3 regions of the Vagococcus sp. AM17-17 genome follow, and region 2 is predicted to be linked to each of the others. Evidence: predicted binding sites of a transcription regulator. Region 2 holds the regulator's gene; each other region holds the start of a gene.
What was found. Region 2 encodes NrdR, which represses ribonucleotide reductase genes. Its sites were predicted from a motif close to ACACNATATATNGTGT; they were not measured.
Positions count from the first base shown of each region.

Region 1 (4,940 bases), on a different contig from region 2:
TAACAGTCAATATTAATCACATACGAAAAAAACGAGGTCTCTTGACGTGAACTTTGGGATTCAAACCAAGATTAAACAAGGATATTTTATTTCATAAAAAAAAGAGGTGTTCTCCACCTCTTTTAAGCTAGTTTCACAACAGTAATTTTATCTACAAAAAACTGTTCATCAAATACAGTTTCTTCACAATCTTTTGCTGCGACCGAACAAATAATAGCTTGTTTTATTATCTCCTCTGTTGAATTATCTTTATTAGATAGTCCTGCCGCTAATCCGCACAACATTCCTTCATGATTAACCTGCTTTATAGTCTCATCGTTACATAATACCTGAAATATTTCCTCATGATGAATGACATACCCATTACCGTTAATGTCATAAATAAATACCATTGGCATATCCTCAAATAAAGGATCTGTTAGTAATTCAGAGGGCATACTATTTAGTAGAGTTTCTTCAGATAATGATAATAATTCAGGTAACCTATCTTTCTTTAAACACAAAGCATATGGTTTTTCATCTCCAGCTAGAGCCATTTTTATCGCAGGAGTTGTTCCGCTAAATACGATACGTTGGGGGCTTATTTTATTCTGAAATAAGGTTTGATAAAACATCTGGTTTTCTTGTAGTAAATCAGATGACATGACAACTGCGTCACTACCTTCAATGAATAGTCTATAATCTTCTAATTCATTGCTATACAAAGGAACAGATGTTTCTGATTGAGTGTAAAATTGCTGCTCAAACAAACTATCCGATATGACTGTATCATCATCAATGAACTCTAATATTGGAATTGTCCCTAGTTTAGGTTCTAATCTTTCGATGATTTCTTGTTTTTCTGTTACTTTTTGTCGTGTTGCTTCTGTGTTCTTTTGAGATAAATTAATGAATACTATCATGTATAACACCCCTAATTTTTAATAGGCTAATTATCACAAATAAATTTAACTTTTTAAGGATGAAACCGTAAAAAAAGGATGAATACATTACGCATTCATCCAGTTTATCGAAAGTAAGCTTCCTTATCTAAACATTTTTCCCAAATAACTACATTAGATTTTTCTAACGACTGTACGACGTCTATAATTCTTTGATTACTGCTACCTCTAAATTGTAAGGTTAAATCTCTCTTATCTAATTCAAATCTTCCATCTACCAAAACGTCAATCAAACGAAGTAATTCTAGTTTATCATCCGTTTCTTGCAATAACTCTTCAAATGTATAACCAGACCAAGACCAAATATCTTTTGACGAACCGAATTCACCTCTAACACGTTTTACTAGCGACAAACACACTTCGGTATTTAAAAAAGGTTCTCCGCCTAATAAAGTCAATCCTTGAACATAATCATGAGATAAGTCCTCAATAATTTTATCTTCCAATTCTTTTGTATAAGGAGTGCCGTAGTTAAAATTTTGAATCGCACGATTAAAACAGCCTTTACAAGCAAATAAACACCCACTGACATAAATACTACATCTAACACCCTCACCATCAACAAACATAAATGGTTTATAATCAGCAATGTTCCCTTTACTATATTTAGTAGATTCCCACTCTTTTGGTTTTGGATTTCTCATTTCTATACTCCTTTAAAAAAATAAAAAAGAGTTTGATACTCTTTTTTATTTCATATGTTTTACTCGTGATGATATTTCTTTGTGACGACCATGAACCATTGGTCTTGCTTGTGGATTACCTAAGTAGCCACATGTTCGTTTTACTACATCACATGTTTTCGGGTCATTATTGTGGCATTGTGGGCATTCAAAACCACGTTCAGTTGGATTAAAATCTCCCTCAAAACCACATTCATAACAGTGATCAATTGGGGTATTGGTCCCTAAGTAACCAACTTTATCATATGCATAATCCCAAACAGCTTCTAATGCTTTTCTATTTTGTTGTAATACTGGGTACTCACAATAGTGAATAAACCCTCCAGAACAATATTTAGGATAATCTTTTTCAAAATCTAATTTTTCAAAAGGAGTTGGATTTTTTCTTACGTCATAATGAAAACTATTCGTATAATATTCTTTATCTGTAATATTTTCAATTTTACCAAATTTTTCTTTGTCTAAACGACAGAAACGATCTGTTAAACTCTCACTTGGTGTCGAATACACACTAAAGTGATAACCATATTCATCACCCCATGAATCTGTATGTTGTTTTAAATATTTCAAAATCTCTAAAGTAAATTCTTTTGCTTCAGGATTATCTTCCCATTCTCCACCAAAAAATGATGAAGCTACTTCATACAACCCAATATAACCAAGTGACACAGTTGCACGTTTGTTTTTAAATAATTCATCAACTGACTCATTTTTATTCAATCTATCACCAAACGCCCCATACATATATAAAATCGGTGCATTAGCTGGCGTTGCCTCAATGCATCTCTTCACACGAAAAACTAACGCATCTTTTGCCGTAGCTAAACGTTCATCTAATAAAGACCAAAACTTCTCTCTATCGCCACTAGCTTCCAAAGCAATGCGTGGTAAATTAAGTGTCACCACACCTAAATTCATTCTTCCAGCGTTCACTTCTTTTCCTGTTTCATCTTTCCAACCTTGTAAAAATGATCGGCAACCCATTGGTACTTTAAAACTACCAGTCAATTCTACAATTTTGTCGTAATTCAATACATCAGGATACATTCTTTTTGTTGCACACTCTAATGCTAATTCTTTGATATCATAGTTTGGGTCTGTCGGTTTTAAATTTACACCATCTTTAATGGTAAATATTAATTTTGGAAAAATCGCTGTACGATGTTCCCCTCCAAGTCCTTTAATACGATTCAAGAAAATCGCACGTTGAATTTCTCGCTCAAACCAATCTGTACCAAGACCAAAACCTAACGAGGTAAAAGGCGTTTGACCATTAGAAGTAAATAGTGTATTGATTTCATATTCTAAACTTTGCATAGAATCGTAGATATCTTTGCTGGTTTTTTGTTTCGCATATTCATCATGCTTAGACTCGTCATCTATCCATTGTTTCGCATCTTCTAAATGCTTTTCATAATTTTTTTTCGCAAAAGGCGCTAAAAACTCGTCAATTCTATCTGCCGAGCATCCACCATACTGACTAGATGCGACATTCGCAATGATTTGAGAAATTTGTGCTGTAGCTGTTTGGATTGACTTAGGTGATTCCACTTCAGCATTTCCTATTTTGAAACCATTATTTAACATCCTTTCAAAATCAATCAAACAACAATTCGTCATTGGAGAATATGGATGATAATCTAAATCGTGGTAGTGAATTTCACCTTTTTGATGAGCATTCGCTACATGAGAAGGCAATAATTTTAGGCCAATTGATTTTCCTACAATCCCTGCTGTCAAATCACGTTGAGTATTAAAAACATCACTATCTTTATTTGCATTTTCATTTACTAATCGTTGATCTTTATTTAACAACTTACCAATTGTAACATTAATATCTGTCGATTCTGCTCGTTCAAAATCTCGTTTAGTTCGATAATTAATGTATTCTTGTGCAAGAGCATATTCTCTATTTTCCAGTAAAATATGCTCAACAATATTTTGTATCTCATAAATTTTGACGTCCTTATAAAAACGCTCACTAATTTCTGATACGATTTTTTGCACAAGCGCTTCAATTTTTTTTGTCGATAATTCATCAACTGGACCATTTACTTTATTCTCAGCTTTTAATAAGGCTTCTGTTATTTTTTTAACATCAAAATCAACTGTACGACCATCTCTTTTAATGACATTTATCATATCAATTCCTTCTGATATATTGCTCATTTTTTCATTTAATTCTGTTTCTTCAATCATTATCATCGAACTCCCTTTATGTATTCAACTTATATCTTATCCCAACGAGAGTCTTTTTTCAACTATATATAGTGTTTTAATTTTATTTTTTAATTAAAAACCACTATATATAGATGAAAAGTTGATGTGTTAACTTTTATTCTTGTCAACAAATTATTTTGTTTTCTAATTCACTAATAATACACATGAGACAATAAAAAAGAGCTCTATAATTTCTACTGTTGGTAACAAAAGTTACCGGCAGTTTTTTTTGTACACAAAAACATGTGATATCCGTTAGAATGAAATTGCGAAAAACAAACCAAGGAGGATACCACATGTCATATTCACAGACTATCAAAGATAACTTAAATATACTAGACCTAAATATTATTTTTAATGAAAACTGTTTATCTACTGAAAAAATAAAAGGCGTGTTCTCTCGGATATTCCATGGCTTTTTAGAAGAATTTCCTCAATGCTGTCAGCATTGTCAAAGTAACCACTCTAATATTATTAAATGGGGATATACAACTAGTCTAATTAAAATGCCTAGTGTTTCGGAATATGTCATTTATATTAGATTAAAGAAACGTCGTTTCTTTTGTAAAAAATGTGATACGACCTTTGTTTTAGATACTCCTTTCGTTTCTAGAAACAACTGTATTTCTAATAATTTTAAACGTCTTGTCGCGAAACAATTAACCTCTAAATACGCCATGAGTGATATTAACCAATCAAGAAATATAGTTATGAGCTGCCATCCGTCCTTTGTTTTGATGAATTTAAATCCGTTAAAAAAGTAGCTGGTTCAATTAAGCTTTATTATGATGGACGGCGAAACAAATGAATTACTTGATATTTTACCTGATCGAAGATTACCAAAAAATGAGAATTATTTTAACGGCTTCTCTTTAGCTAATAGGAAACACGTAAAATATGTTGTTTCAGATACCTATCAACCTTATATCAATTTGACTAAACGGGTTTTCCCTAAGGCTAAAGTAGTTTTAGATAAATTCCATCTCGTTCAACATATCGGCAGAGCATTTCAAAAGATACGGATTAAAATAATGACTCAATTAAAATATAAAGATAATGGCATTATCTATAGGCGAATTAAAAAATATTGGAAGAT
Region 1 covers NZ_QRJY01000014.1:19,993-24,932, reverse strand. Annotated here, with positions in the region: gene DW196_RS09925 (winged helix-turn-helix domain-containing protein) at 1-50, shown strand, start outside; gene DW196_RS09920 (hypothetical protein) at 123-902, opposite strand; gene nrdG (anaerobic ribonucleoside-triphosphate reductase activating protein) at 1,007-1,585, opposite strand; gene nrdD (anaerobic ribonucleoside-triphosphate reductase) at 1,631-3,793, opposite strand; gene DW196_RS11630 (transposase family protein) at 4,141-4,608, shown strand; partial or broken gene DW196_RS11625 (ISL3 family transposase) at 4,630-4,940, shown strand, end outside.
Region 1: a site for NrdR is predicted at 3,883-3,898, ahead of nrdD (anaerobic ribonucleoside-triphosphate reductase). Genes of this name have one in related genera too.

Region 2 (4,940 bases):
ACCCATTTACTTTAATCGGAGAAATATCAATAATAGATGGTTCTCTTTGTTCTAAAGAGGCGTTTAAATCAATCGTTTCTTCAAAATCAACTTGACTTCCACGAAACTTATTTAGTTCTGATAAAGCCCACTTCATTCTATCACTCCTTAAGCAACAAAAATAATTATACTAGTCTGTAATCCCTTTGTCAATCAGTTTTTGATAACAGACTGACGTTAAAACTCGTTATCTAAACGACGGTTCTCACCAATCATGGTGATTTGTTTTGAGAGGTACTTGATTCGCTCCATAATCCTCTTAGCTTTAAGCGGCTCATCGTCTCCTTTTTGTGAGAAGCGTAGATGCTCTTCTTCGAGTTGTTTCATGTCTAGATTAGATGAGAAAAACGTTGGTAATTTTTCTTGCATACGGTACTGTAAGATAACACCCAGTATATCGTCTCTTATCCATGTACTCATCGAATCTGCTCCAATATCATCTAACATTAGGATAGGTGTTTTTTTTACACTATCTAGTTTAGAAGCCACACTGTCATCTTTGATTGATTGTTTCATTTCCACACAAAACGTTGGGAAATGTAAAATTGTACTCTTCACGCCTTTGATTGCTAAACTATTTGCAATTGCACCTAATAAATACGTTTTTCCGACGCCAAAAGTTCCATACAAATATAAACCTTGATGAAATTCTTTAGGATTGTCTAGATAATCATTCATAAATGTAATAGAAGCACTTAATGCTTCTTTTCGCTCAGAGGTAATGTTGAACGAATCCAAGGAAGCATCTTTAATGTCTTTAGGCATGGAAATGGCATTTACCCTATTACGAACTGTTTCGTATTCTTTTTTGCGAATCAATTCCTCTGTCGGTACATACGTTACATCAATAAAGTGATGATTTAAAAACAATTTTGGTTCATAGCCAGGAGCAATCATAGAAGCATCATTGGTTAAAAATTTTTCTTTTTCTTTTACATATTCATAAAGCTTTGCTGAGCTTTTTAAAATATCTTCATCAGATAAATACTCTCTATTTGATGCGATAAATTCTTGTACATCTTTATCTTTTTGTACAACTTCCATCAGTTGAATTAATCGATCGTTAATATTTTGGTTATTCACCGTTCGATTTAAATGCTGGTTTATGTGTTTCATGATGATCCACCACCTTGATTAAATTGTTTGAGTTGCGCCTCTAGTTTCTTCAACTCATCTCCTGCTAAAGGTGTTTCTTTTCTCACAGTAGCACTACTTGCCCATTCTGGTAAGGTTTCTTTTCTAGCAGGTTGTTTTGTGTAGTTTCGATTATATGTTTTCTTCACTTTTTTATTTTCAGACTCTTTTTTAAAGTTCTTTACTTGAATGAGTGCTGCAGATGCCGTTGTAATCTTATGCTGTGACCAGTCATTGGCTATAGTATTTACCATATTCTGGTTTAAAGATGAATTACCCAAAACAACTAAACAATAGTGTATCAACATGTTAATAACCTCAACAGGTAAGTTTGACTGTTTCTTCAAGTTTTCTATCGTCCACCGTTCATTCTGTGAGACAAACCCGTTTTTCTGATCTTTAATTGATTTCAAAAATACAAGTGGGGGAATCTTCTCACAAGAGACGATAACATCAATCTCTTGTTGAGTGAATCCTTGATGTTTTAAATCATTTTTATGTCGGCTAAGTTGTTCGTCACTATTTATCGTTGGTTGAGCTTGTACCGTATTTTGTCCAGTTGGCTTTTTAGCTTGATGATACGTCTTATAGATACGTCTCTTAAACTCTTTGACATCAACTTGATTAGTCACATAGTCCAAACAATACTTAACATGATTAATCATATCAAGTTCATTAATGCCATATAACCCATGAACCGTTAAAATAATTGGTTTAAACTCATTAACTAAGAACGATTCATCAATATTTAATCCAGCCAAACTATCAAAGAAAAAATCCCAATCAAATGTTTTTGGCTCTATTTCAGGTTTTTTACCCACAGGCGCTTCTTTCATTTGTTGCGTCGTGTCTGATAAAAGTTCGTTGGCTTGTACCAAACGTTCTGATGCAATATGAAATACCTCAACATAACTACTTGTTACATCTGTGTATTCAGATAAATCAAGTTTTTCCGGTTTAAATAATTCCACTAAGTAATTAAATCGATCTTCACCTACTCTATCTAATAACAACAAACATAGTGTCTCATCAGATAAAAAAACTTGTGGAGATAATATATTGTTAAGAGAGTAGATATAATGATACCCCTCATCTTTTTTTCGGACATATGTTTTTAATAACCCAATTGCTTCAAGTCTAGTTCTTGCTTGATACAATTCTTGAAGCCCGTTATTCATCATATCTTGTAAAATAAAATGCCTGGTTGGTTTTTTAAAACTGTCTTTGTTAATGATTAAATTATGATACAACACTAACGCATTACCACCAACAATTGGTTGATACAGTAGGTTTAAAACACGTGTATCTTCTCCATTTAACAAGCTACAGTAATGTACCTCAAATGTATCTTTAGGCTTTAAATGGGGCTGTGTTTTAGTCACCTATTCTCACATCACTTTCTCTATCTATTAATCTACTTGCTCTTTATCAATAATTTCTTGTAACTCTTTCAAAAAGACACTCATATCTTTAAACTGACGGTAGACACTGGCAAACCTTATATAAGCTATCTCATCAAGATTAACTAGTTCTTCCATTACAAACTCACCAATTAAATTCGTTGAGACTTCGTTTTCTCCGATACTTCGAATCCTATTTTCAACTTTCTCAACAACTTGTTCCATTTGATCCATTGACACTGGACGTTTTTCCGCTGATCGGACTAAGCCTCTTAATATTTTTTCACGATTAAACTCTTCTCTTGCACCATTCTTCTTTACTACAAGCAATGGCGACACTTCTATGCGTTCAAACGTTGTAAAACGAAAGCCACAATCTTCACATTCTCTCCTACGTCTAATAGCACGATTGTCATCTGCTGGACGACTATCTACCACTCGCGATCCACTATAGTGACATCTTGGACATTGCATTTCTTTTCACCTCTTCTTTAAAGACGTCTTGATAGACTAAATAGTAGGACTATTATAACATGTAATACTGCTGTTGGTATAGATAAACAATTTTCTAGAAATTCCTTACTCAAATATTCATCACACTTTTTCGACTCTTTTCAGGATATTTTATGACTATTCATGAATTTTTTCACCAAAAAAAAGCAATTTTGAAGTCACTTGTAAAAAAAGTTTGATTTTCTCGCAAATCGTGTGACAGATTGTCACTTTAGGTGTAAGATACAGTCGTAATAAAAATTTAAGTGAGGTGTTTTAAGTGACAAACACAACAGCAGCACAACCAAAAACAGTGAAACACAAATGGTGGGCATTAGCGATTTTAGCCTTATCTGTTTCATTAGTTGTTATTGACGGAACAATCGTCAATGTATCTATTCCAGTTATTATGAAAGATTTAAAATTATCCTTTACCGATGCTGAGTGGATTATCACGCTATATTCTTTAATTTTTTCTTCCCTTTTGATTACAATGGGACGCATCGCCGATAATTTCGGACGAAAAAAAATGTTGATTATAGGGATTGCCATCTTTTTAGTAGGATCTATTATGGCAAGTTTCTCTAAAGATATCACCTTTATGTTAGCAGCCCGTTCAATTCAAGGTTTAGGTGGGGCAACAGTTCTTCCAACCACATTATCCGCTGTTAATTCACTCTTTTTCGGTAAAGATCGGATTGTCGCTTTTGCCGTATGGGGTTCTGTGATTTCTGGTATGGCAGCGATTGGACCATTACTTGGTGGTTATTTCACCACTTACATGACATGGCATTGGATTTTCTGGATTAATTTACCTATTGGGTTATTTATTATTTTAGCGTCATTAAAATATTTACCAGAAACATATGGCGAAAAAATGACAAGCGGGTTTGACTTTTTTGGATTTATTTTATCAACTATCGGCTTAATTTTATTAGTATTTGGTATTATTGAAGGCCGTAATTATGGTTGGTGGCATGTAAAAGGCGATCACCCAACACTCTTTAACTTATCCATTATCCCAACGTTACTTGTTGTAGGAGCTCTTTTCTTTGCATTATTCTTAGTTTGGGAAGCTCATTTGATTAAAAATAAAAAATCTCATTTACTTGATTTATCTTTATTCAAATTCAAAAGTTTTTCATTGGGAAATACGATTGCTGGGATTGTGGCAATTGGTGAATCAGGATTACTATTCCTATTGCCTTTATTCTTACAAAACATCTTAACATTAAGTCCAATTAAATCAGGTGCAATTTTAGCAATGATGGGACTTGGTGCATTCTTAGCTGGCGGGATGGCGTCATTTATCGTTGAGAAAACATCGTCATCATTTGTTGTGTCACTTGGTTTATTCTTAGAAACACTTGGCTTTTTTGGATTCTTTAAAACGGTTGATCCAAATAATGGCTTAACATGGATTATTGTCTGGTTAGTAGTTTATGGTATTGGGTTAGGTTTTGCTTCTGCTCAATTAACCTCTATCGTCTTAAAAGACGTGCCACCTGCTCAATCTGGTCAAGGATCAAGTATCCAATCAACTGTTCGTCAAATTGGTTCTGCTTTAGGGATTGCGATTATCGGAACAATTTTTGGATTACAATTACAACATGATATCCCACATACTTTAGATAATGTTGGCCTACCAACACAAGTCCAAAAATCACTTGAATCAAGTGTTATTGGTAGTGCCGGTTCTTCTATTAGAGTATTAAAACAATCTAATCCAGAAGAGTGGCACTTAACAAAAGATATTCAAAATGATATCGTTAAAAAATTAGACAATAATTTTACTAATAGTGTGGTCAAAACAATTGGTATTGCATCAATCATTATGTTAATTAGTTTTGTTTTAACGTTCGGTTTATATAAACG
Region 2 covers NZ_QRJY01000001.1:252,405-257,344, forward strand. Annotated here, with positions in the region: gene DW196_RS01260 (DUF177 domain-containing protein) at 1-136, opposite strand, end outside; gene dnaI (primosomal protein DnaI) at 217-1,155, opposite strand; gene DW196_RS01270 (replication initiation and membrane attachment family protein) at 1,152-2,555, opposite strand; gene nrdR (transcriptional regulator NrdR) at 2,583-3,047, opposite strand; gene DW196_RS01280 (MFS transporter) at 3,346-4,940, shown strand, end outside.

Region 3 (4,940 bases), on a different contig from region 2:
CCTCAGTGATATCAATGTAAGAAAACGGTACGCCGTATTCTTTTTCCACACTATATGGACTGAATAAGTACATGTCTTCATTGTTGCGAGCTAATTCGTAAAATTTATCCGGAACTAACAATCCCAGTGATAATGTTTTAACACGAATTTTTTCGTCCGCATTTTCTTTTTTTGTTGATAAGAACATTTCAATATCTGGATGGAAAACGTTTAAGTAAACCACACCAGCACCTTGACGTTGGCCAAGTTGGTTACTATAACTAAAGCTATCTTCGAATAATTTCATAACAGGAACGACACCACTTGCAGCACCTTCAAATCCTTTGATTGGAGCCCCTGCTTCACGTAAGTTTGATAGTGTGATACCAACACCACCACCAATACGTGATAATTGTAGCGCACTATTGATTGAGCGACCGATACTGTTCATATCGTCAGTCACTTGGACTAAGAAACAAGAAACTAACTCACCACGACGCTTACGGCCAGCATTTAAAAATGAGGGTGTCGCTGGTTGGTAACGTTGATGAATCATTTCATCTGCTAAACTCATAGCTAATTCTTCATTGCCATCAGCAAAATACAAAGCATTAAATGCTACACGATCTTCATAACGCTCTAAATATTGTGTGCCGTCATTTGTTTTTAAGGCATATTGAGAATAAAATTTATAGGCAGCCATAAATGACTTAAATGTAAAGTTTTGTGATTCTAAGTAAGCGTATAAAGACTCAATAAATTCAATCGAATAATTGCTTAAAAAGTCTTCTTCTAAATAATCGTGTTCAGTTAAAAAAGATAACTTCTCTTCTATAGAAGAAAACTGTTTGGTATTTGGTTCTACATTTTCTTTAAAGAATGCATCTAGGGCTTCTTTATCTTTATATAAGGGAATTTGATCGTTTACGGGGCGGTTGATTTCGTTGTTAAGTTCGAAATACGTTACATCAGTTAGGTCTTTTAGACTCAAATTCATTCACTACTTTCTTAAAATTTTTTACATCTTCATCAGTTCCACTAAACTCAAAAGAAAAGACGAGAGGAATGTTGTAATCTTTGGCGATATCTTTTGCAGTAAACACAAATAAGTCTCCAAAGTTTAGATTGCCACCACCAGCGACACCTAGTAAGTGCTCTTGGTTAGTTTTATACTCAATAAAATCGTTCACTACTTCTGTGACTTCTTTGTCATAAGTAGGAACGATCAATAGGTAATCTTCATTCATCTCATGAAAAGGATTTGTTGTGTCTATTTCATAAAATGGAAAATCTAGCTTATTAATAAAACGTCTTGTCTGTCCGGTTAAAGAAAAAAAGACTAGCTTCATGATTAAACCGCCAACGTTCTAAGTTGGTCAGGTCTAAACCCAACGATTGTCACGTTGTCATCCATTGTTTTTAAAACAGGCACGCTTTGGAATCCTTGTTTTTTTAGTGAATCAATATATTGGGGTTCATTGTCAATGTTGATTTCGTTAAATTCTACATTTTTTTGTGCTAAGAATTTTTTAGTCATTAAACATTGAGGGCAGTTATTTTTTGTGTACAGTGTGATTGTATTCATGAGTATTTCCTCCTAATTTGTTCCCATAATATAAATACAAGTATAGCTTGAAATAAAAAAAAGTCAATAATTAAACACTAGATATTGTGTTTAAATTATTGAAAGCCACTAGTTATTGTGTTTTAGGACGGGTATATTTTTTCGTTCATCTACAATCTATCTACGACAACAGTCTCTAGTATAGACATAGACATAACAAAAGTAAATAGGAAAAACATCGAAAAAATGGCAATTTTGTCGTGTGGTCGGACGAAACTCATAATCAGGGCACATTATGTTATCTATATAATATTAGATAGGATAAACGTTTTCTATAAATAGTAGACATTTTAAAATACATACGTTATATTAAATGAACAAGATGTTTATCCCTCATTTTTTACAAAGAGGAGTGAATAAAATGAGAAGAGATGGTGGGGCAATGATAAATGAACATTTAGAAGAAGCAAATCGTTTATTTGAAGAAGCGATGAAGGAATCAACTAATAAAATAAATACATTTGAAAAGACATTTTGGTATAGACAATTAAGCTATTCAGAGCAAATGATATCACGACAAACGATACTGTATATTAGTGAGTACATGTTTGATTACCATTTTCAGACACTTAGTGAGTGGGATGAAGTAGCTTTACAAGATATTTTACTAGATATTTTTCCTCATGAAATTGTGGCTGGACCAAAATTTTTTGAGAAAGCTGTCATTGTATTAGTCAAGTTTTTTGAATTTTTACACTATCACGAACAATACCCTCAAGGATTATCTCTTGCTAAAAAAACGAAAGGATTGTCCGATATGATATTAGTAGAAGTAGATTCATTATTGCGTCATTCACCAGAAGAGAATTTATTATCACTAGGTGAGGAGTTGGGACTTGATACAAGTAGTTTAGATGATATTGATTTCTTATATAAATTAGCTGAGGCTATTCAAGAAAAAGATGCTCGTTCTCAACGCATTGTGCCTATAAAGACACGTAGAATATAGTATAAATTCTTGCGAGAAAAAATAACTAGTGATATAATAATTTTGTTCATTTCTTAGGGCTGTTAGCTCAGTTGGTAGAGCAACGGACTCTTAATCCGTGGGTCATGGGTTCGAACCCCCTACAGCCCATTTTTAGAAGAAAAACGTTGATATATGCATTTGTTAAAATGCTGGTCTATCAGCGTTTTTTTATTTTATTAAGAGAGTAAGGAAATGAGATACAAATAATAGAAAAAGGTTTTTAGTACGTGAAAGAAGTCTTTAATGGTATAATAGGTTGTAAAGAGATGGAGGATGATGAGCATGAAGAAATCAACAAAATGTGTCATGGCAGCAACTGGTATCGCTAGTGTTATCGTGATAACTAAATTAACAAAAAAAGGAATTGAAAAAACATCAGAGTCTGTGAATCGTTTGAAGTATAGATTACTAGTAAAAGATAAATTACAGGATAATCAAAATCTTTTAGCTATTGTAGATGATTTAGATGATGATGAGTTAAAAACAATGGTAAACGTCTTCGAACGTTTAGAAACAGAGCCAACAGATCGTCATATTGAGTCTTACTTAAAATCAAAAATAGATGCAATAAAATCTCATAACAAATCATAATAAAACAATTAAAATAACAGAGAACACAAAAAAAGTTGAGAATGATCTCAACTTTTTTTGCTTCAGTAAGACTAGACTTTGTAAGGGAAGGGGAAACCTAGTCTAACGTCAATTGTTAGCCGAATAAATTAAATGAATTAATTTATACATTAATTTTAAGTCATATGTAGGAAAGTAACAATGAAAAAGGAGAAGATAGATAAATAACACAGATTATAATGTTTATAAACATTGATAAATCAACCAATCTAGACTTATCATTTTTTTCTTATACATATGCAAAATACCGAAATTAAATAAGTGATATTTACTGAAAATAATCATAAAAGTATGAAAAAAATCAGAAAATCTCAAATGTTTTTTAAGTATTCAAAATGTTGTATAATAAAAAAGACGACTTTATAGAAATGAAGAAAAATAAAGGATGGTGACGGATAGTGAAAAAAATATTAGTTGTAGATGATGAGAAGCCAATTTCAGATATAGTAAAATTTAATTTAACAAAAGAAGGATATGAAGTATTCACCGCATTTGATGGTGAAGAAGCCGTAGAGATGGTGGATGAAGTGACACCTGATTTAATTATTTTAGATTTGATGTTACCTAAAAAAGATGGTCTAGAGGTATGTCGTGATGTCCGTAAAAAATATGATACGCCGATAATTATGGTAACAGCCAAGGACTCTGAAATTGATAAAGTATTAGGCTTAGAGCTTGGAGCTGACGATTATGTAACCAAACCATTTTCTAATCGTGAACTAGTGGCACGTGTAAAAGCAAATTTACGTCGTCATGACAACACGACAGCTAAATTAGAATATACGCCAAATAATGAGTTGACGATTGGTGTATTAACCATTCATCCAGATGCGTATGTTGTTTCAAAACGTGGTGAAACAATTGAGTTGACTCATCGTGAATTTGAATTATTACATTATTTGGCTAAACACATTGGTCAAGTTATGACACGTGAACATTTGCTTCAAACAGTTTGGGGCTATGATTATTTTGGTGATGTGCGTACAGTAGACGTGACAGTGAGACGTTTAAGAGAAAAAATCGAAGACAATGCAAGTCACCCAAATTGGTTGATTACACGACGCGGTGTTGGTTACTACCTTAGAAATCCAGAACAAGATTAGGTGAATCGTATAATGAAAAAAAAGAGAACGCCCTTTTTTTCATCTGTTCACTTTAAAATTGCTTTAGTTTTTGTGCTTTTGTTGATGATTTCAATTGAGATTATCGGAGCAATTTTTATTCGTGTACTAGAAACATCAACCATTCAAACGTTTGAAGAAAATGTCACCAATCAAGTGGAGACTCTAGCGACGAATCTGAGTTCTGAAATCAGCAAAAAAGATGATTCACAACAAGAATCAAATTTAAAGCGAATATTGGATGAATTTTCTAAAAATGATATTTTGGAAGTTCGTTTAGTAGATGACAAAGGGATTGTAATTGCAACAAGTGACCCGAATCTTCAAGGGGATGTCGGAAAGAAAAATGATTACGAATTGTTTAATTCATTTAATCAGAAAAAAGAAGAGCGGACAGATCCTCAAACAGGGCAACGAGTGTTTATTAATATTGAACAAATTTACTCGCCGACTGGAGATACCGTTATTGGTTCGCTTTATGTCAAAAGTAATATTGAAAGTAAGTATCAACAAGTCAGTGACATCACGTTGATTTTCTTCTATGCTTCCATGATTGCATTAGTTTTTACTTTGATTATCGCACTACTTGTGTCTCGAACTATTACAAAGCCAATTG
Region 3 covers NZ_QRJY01000005.1:71,708-76,647, forward strand. Annotated here, with positions in the region: gene nrdE (class 1b ribonucleoside-diphosphate reductase subunit alpha) at 1-970, opposite strand, end outside; gene nrdI (class Ib ribonucleoside-diphosphate reductase assembly flavoprotein NrdI) at 948-1,328, opposite strand; gene nrdH (glutaredoxin-like protein NrdH) at 1,331-1,564, opposite strand; gene DW196_RS07895 (hypothetical protein) at 1,965-2,552, shown strand; tRNA gene DW196_RS07900 (tRNA-Lys) at 2,609-2,681, shown strand; gene DW196_RS07905 (hypothetical protein) at 2,856-3,164, shown strand; gene yycF (response regulator YycF) at 3,602-4,306, shown strand; gene walK (cell wall metabolism sensor histidine kinase WalK) at 4,319-4,940, shown strand, end outside.
Region 3: a site for NrdR is predicted at 1,639-1,654, ahead of nrdH (glutaredoxin-like protein NrdH). Genes of this name have one in related genera too.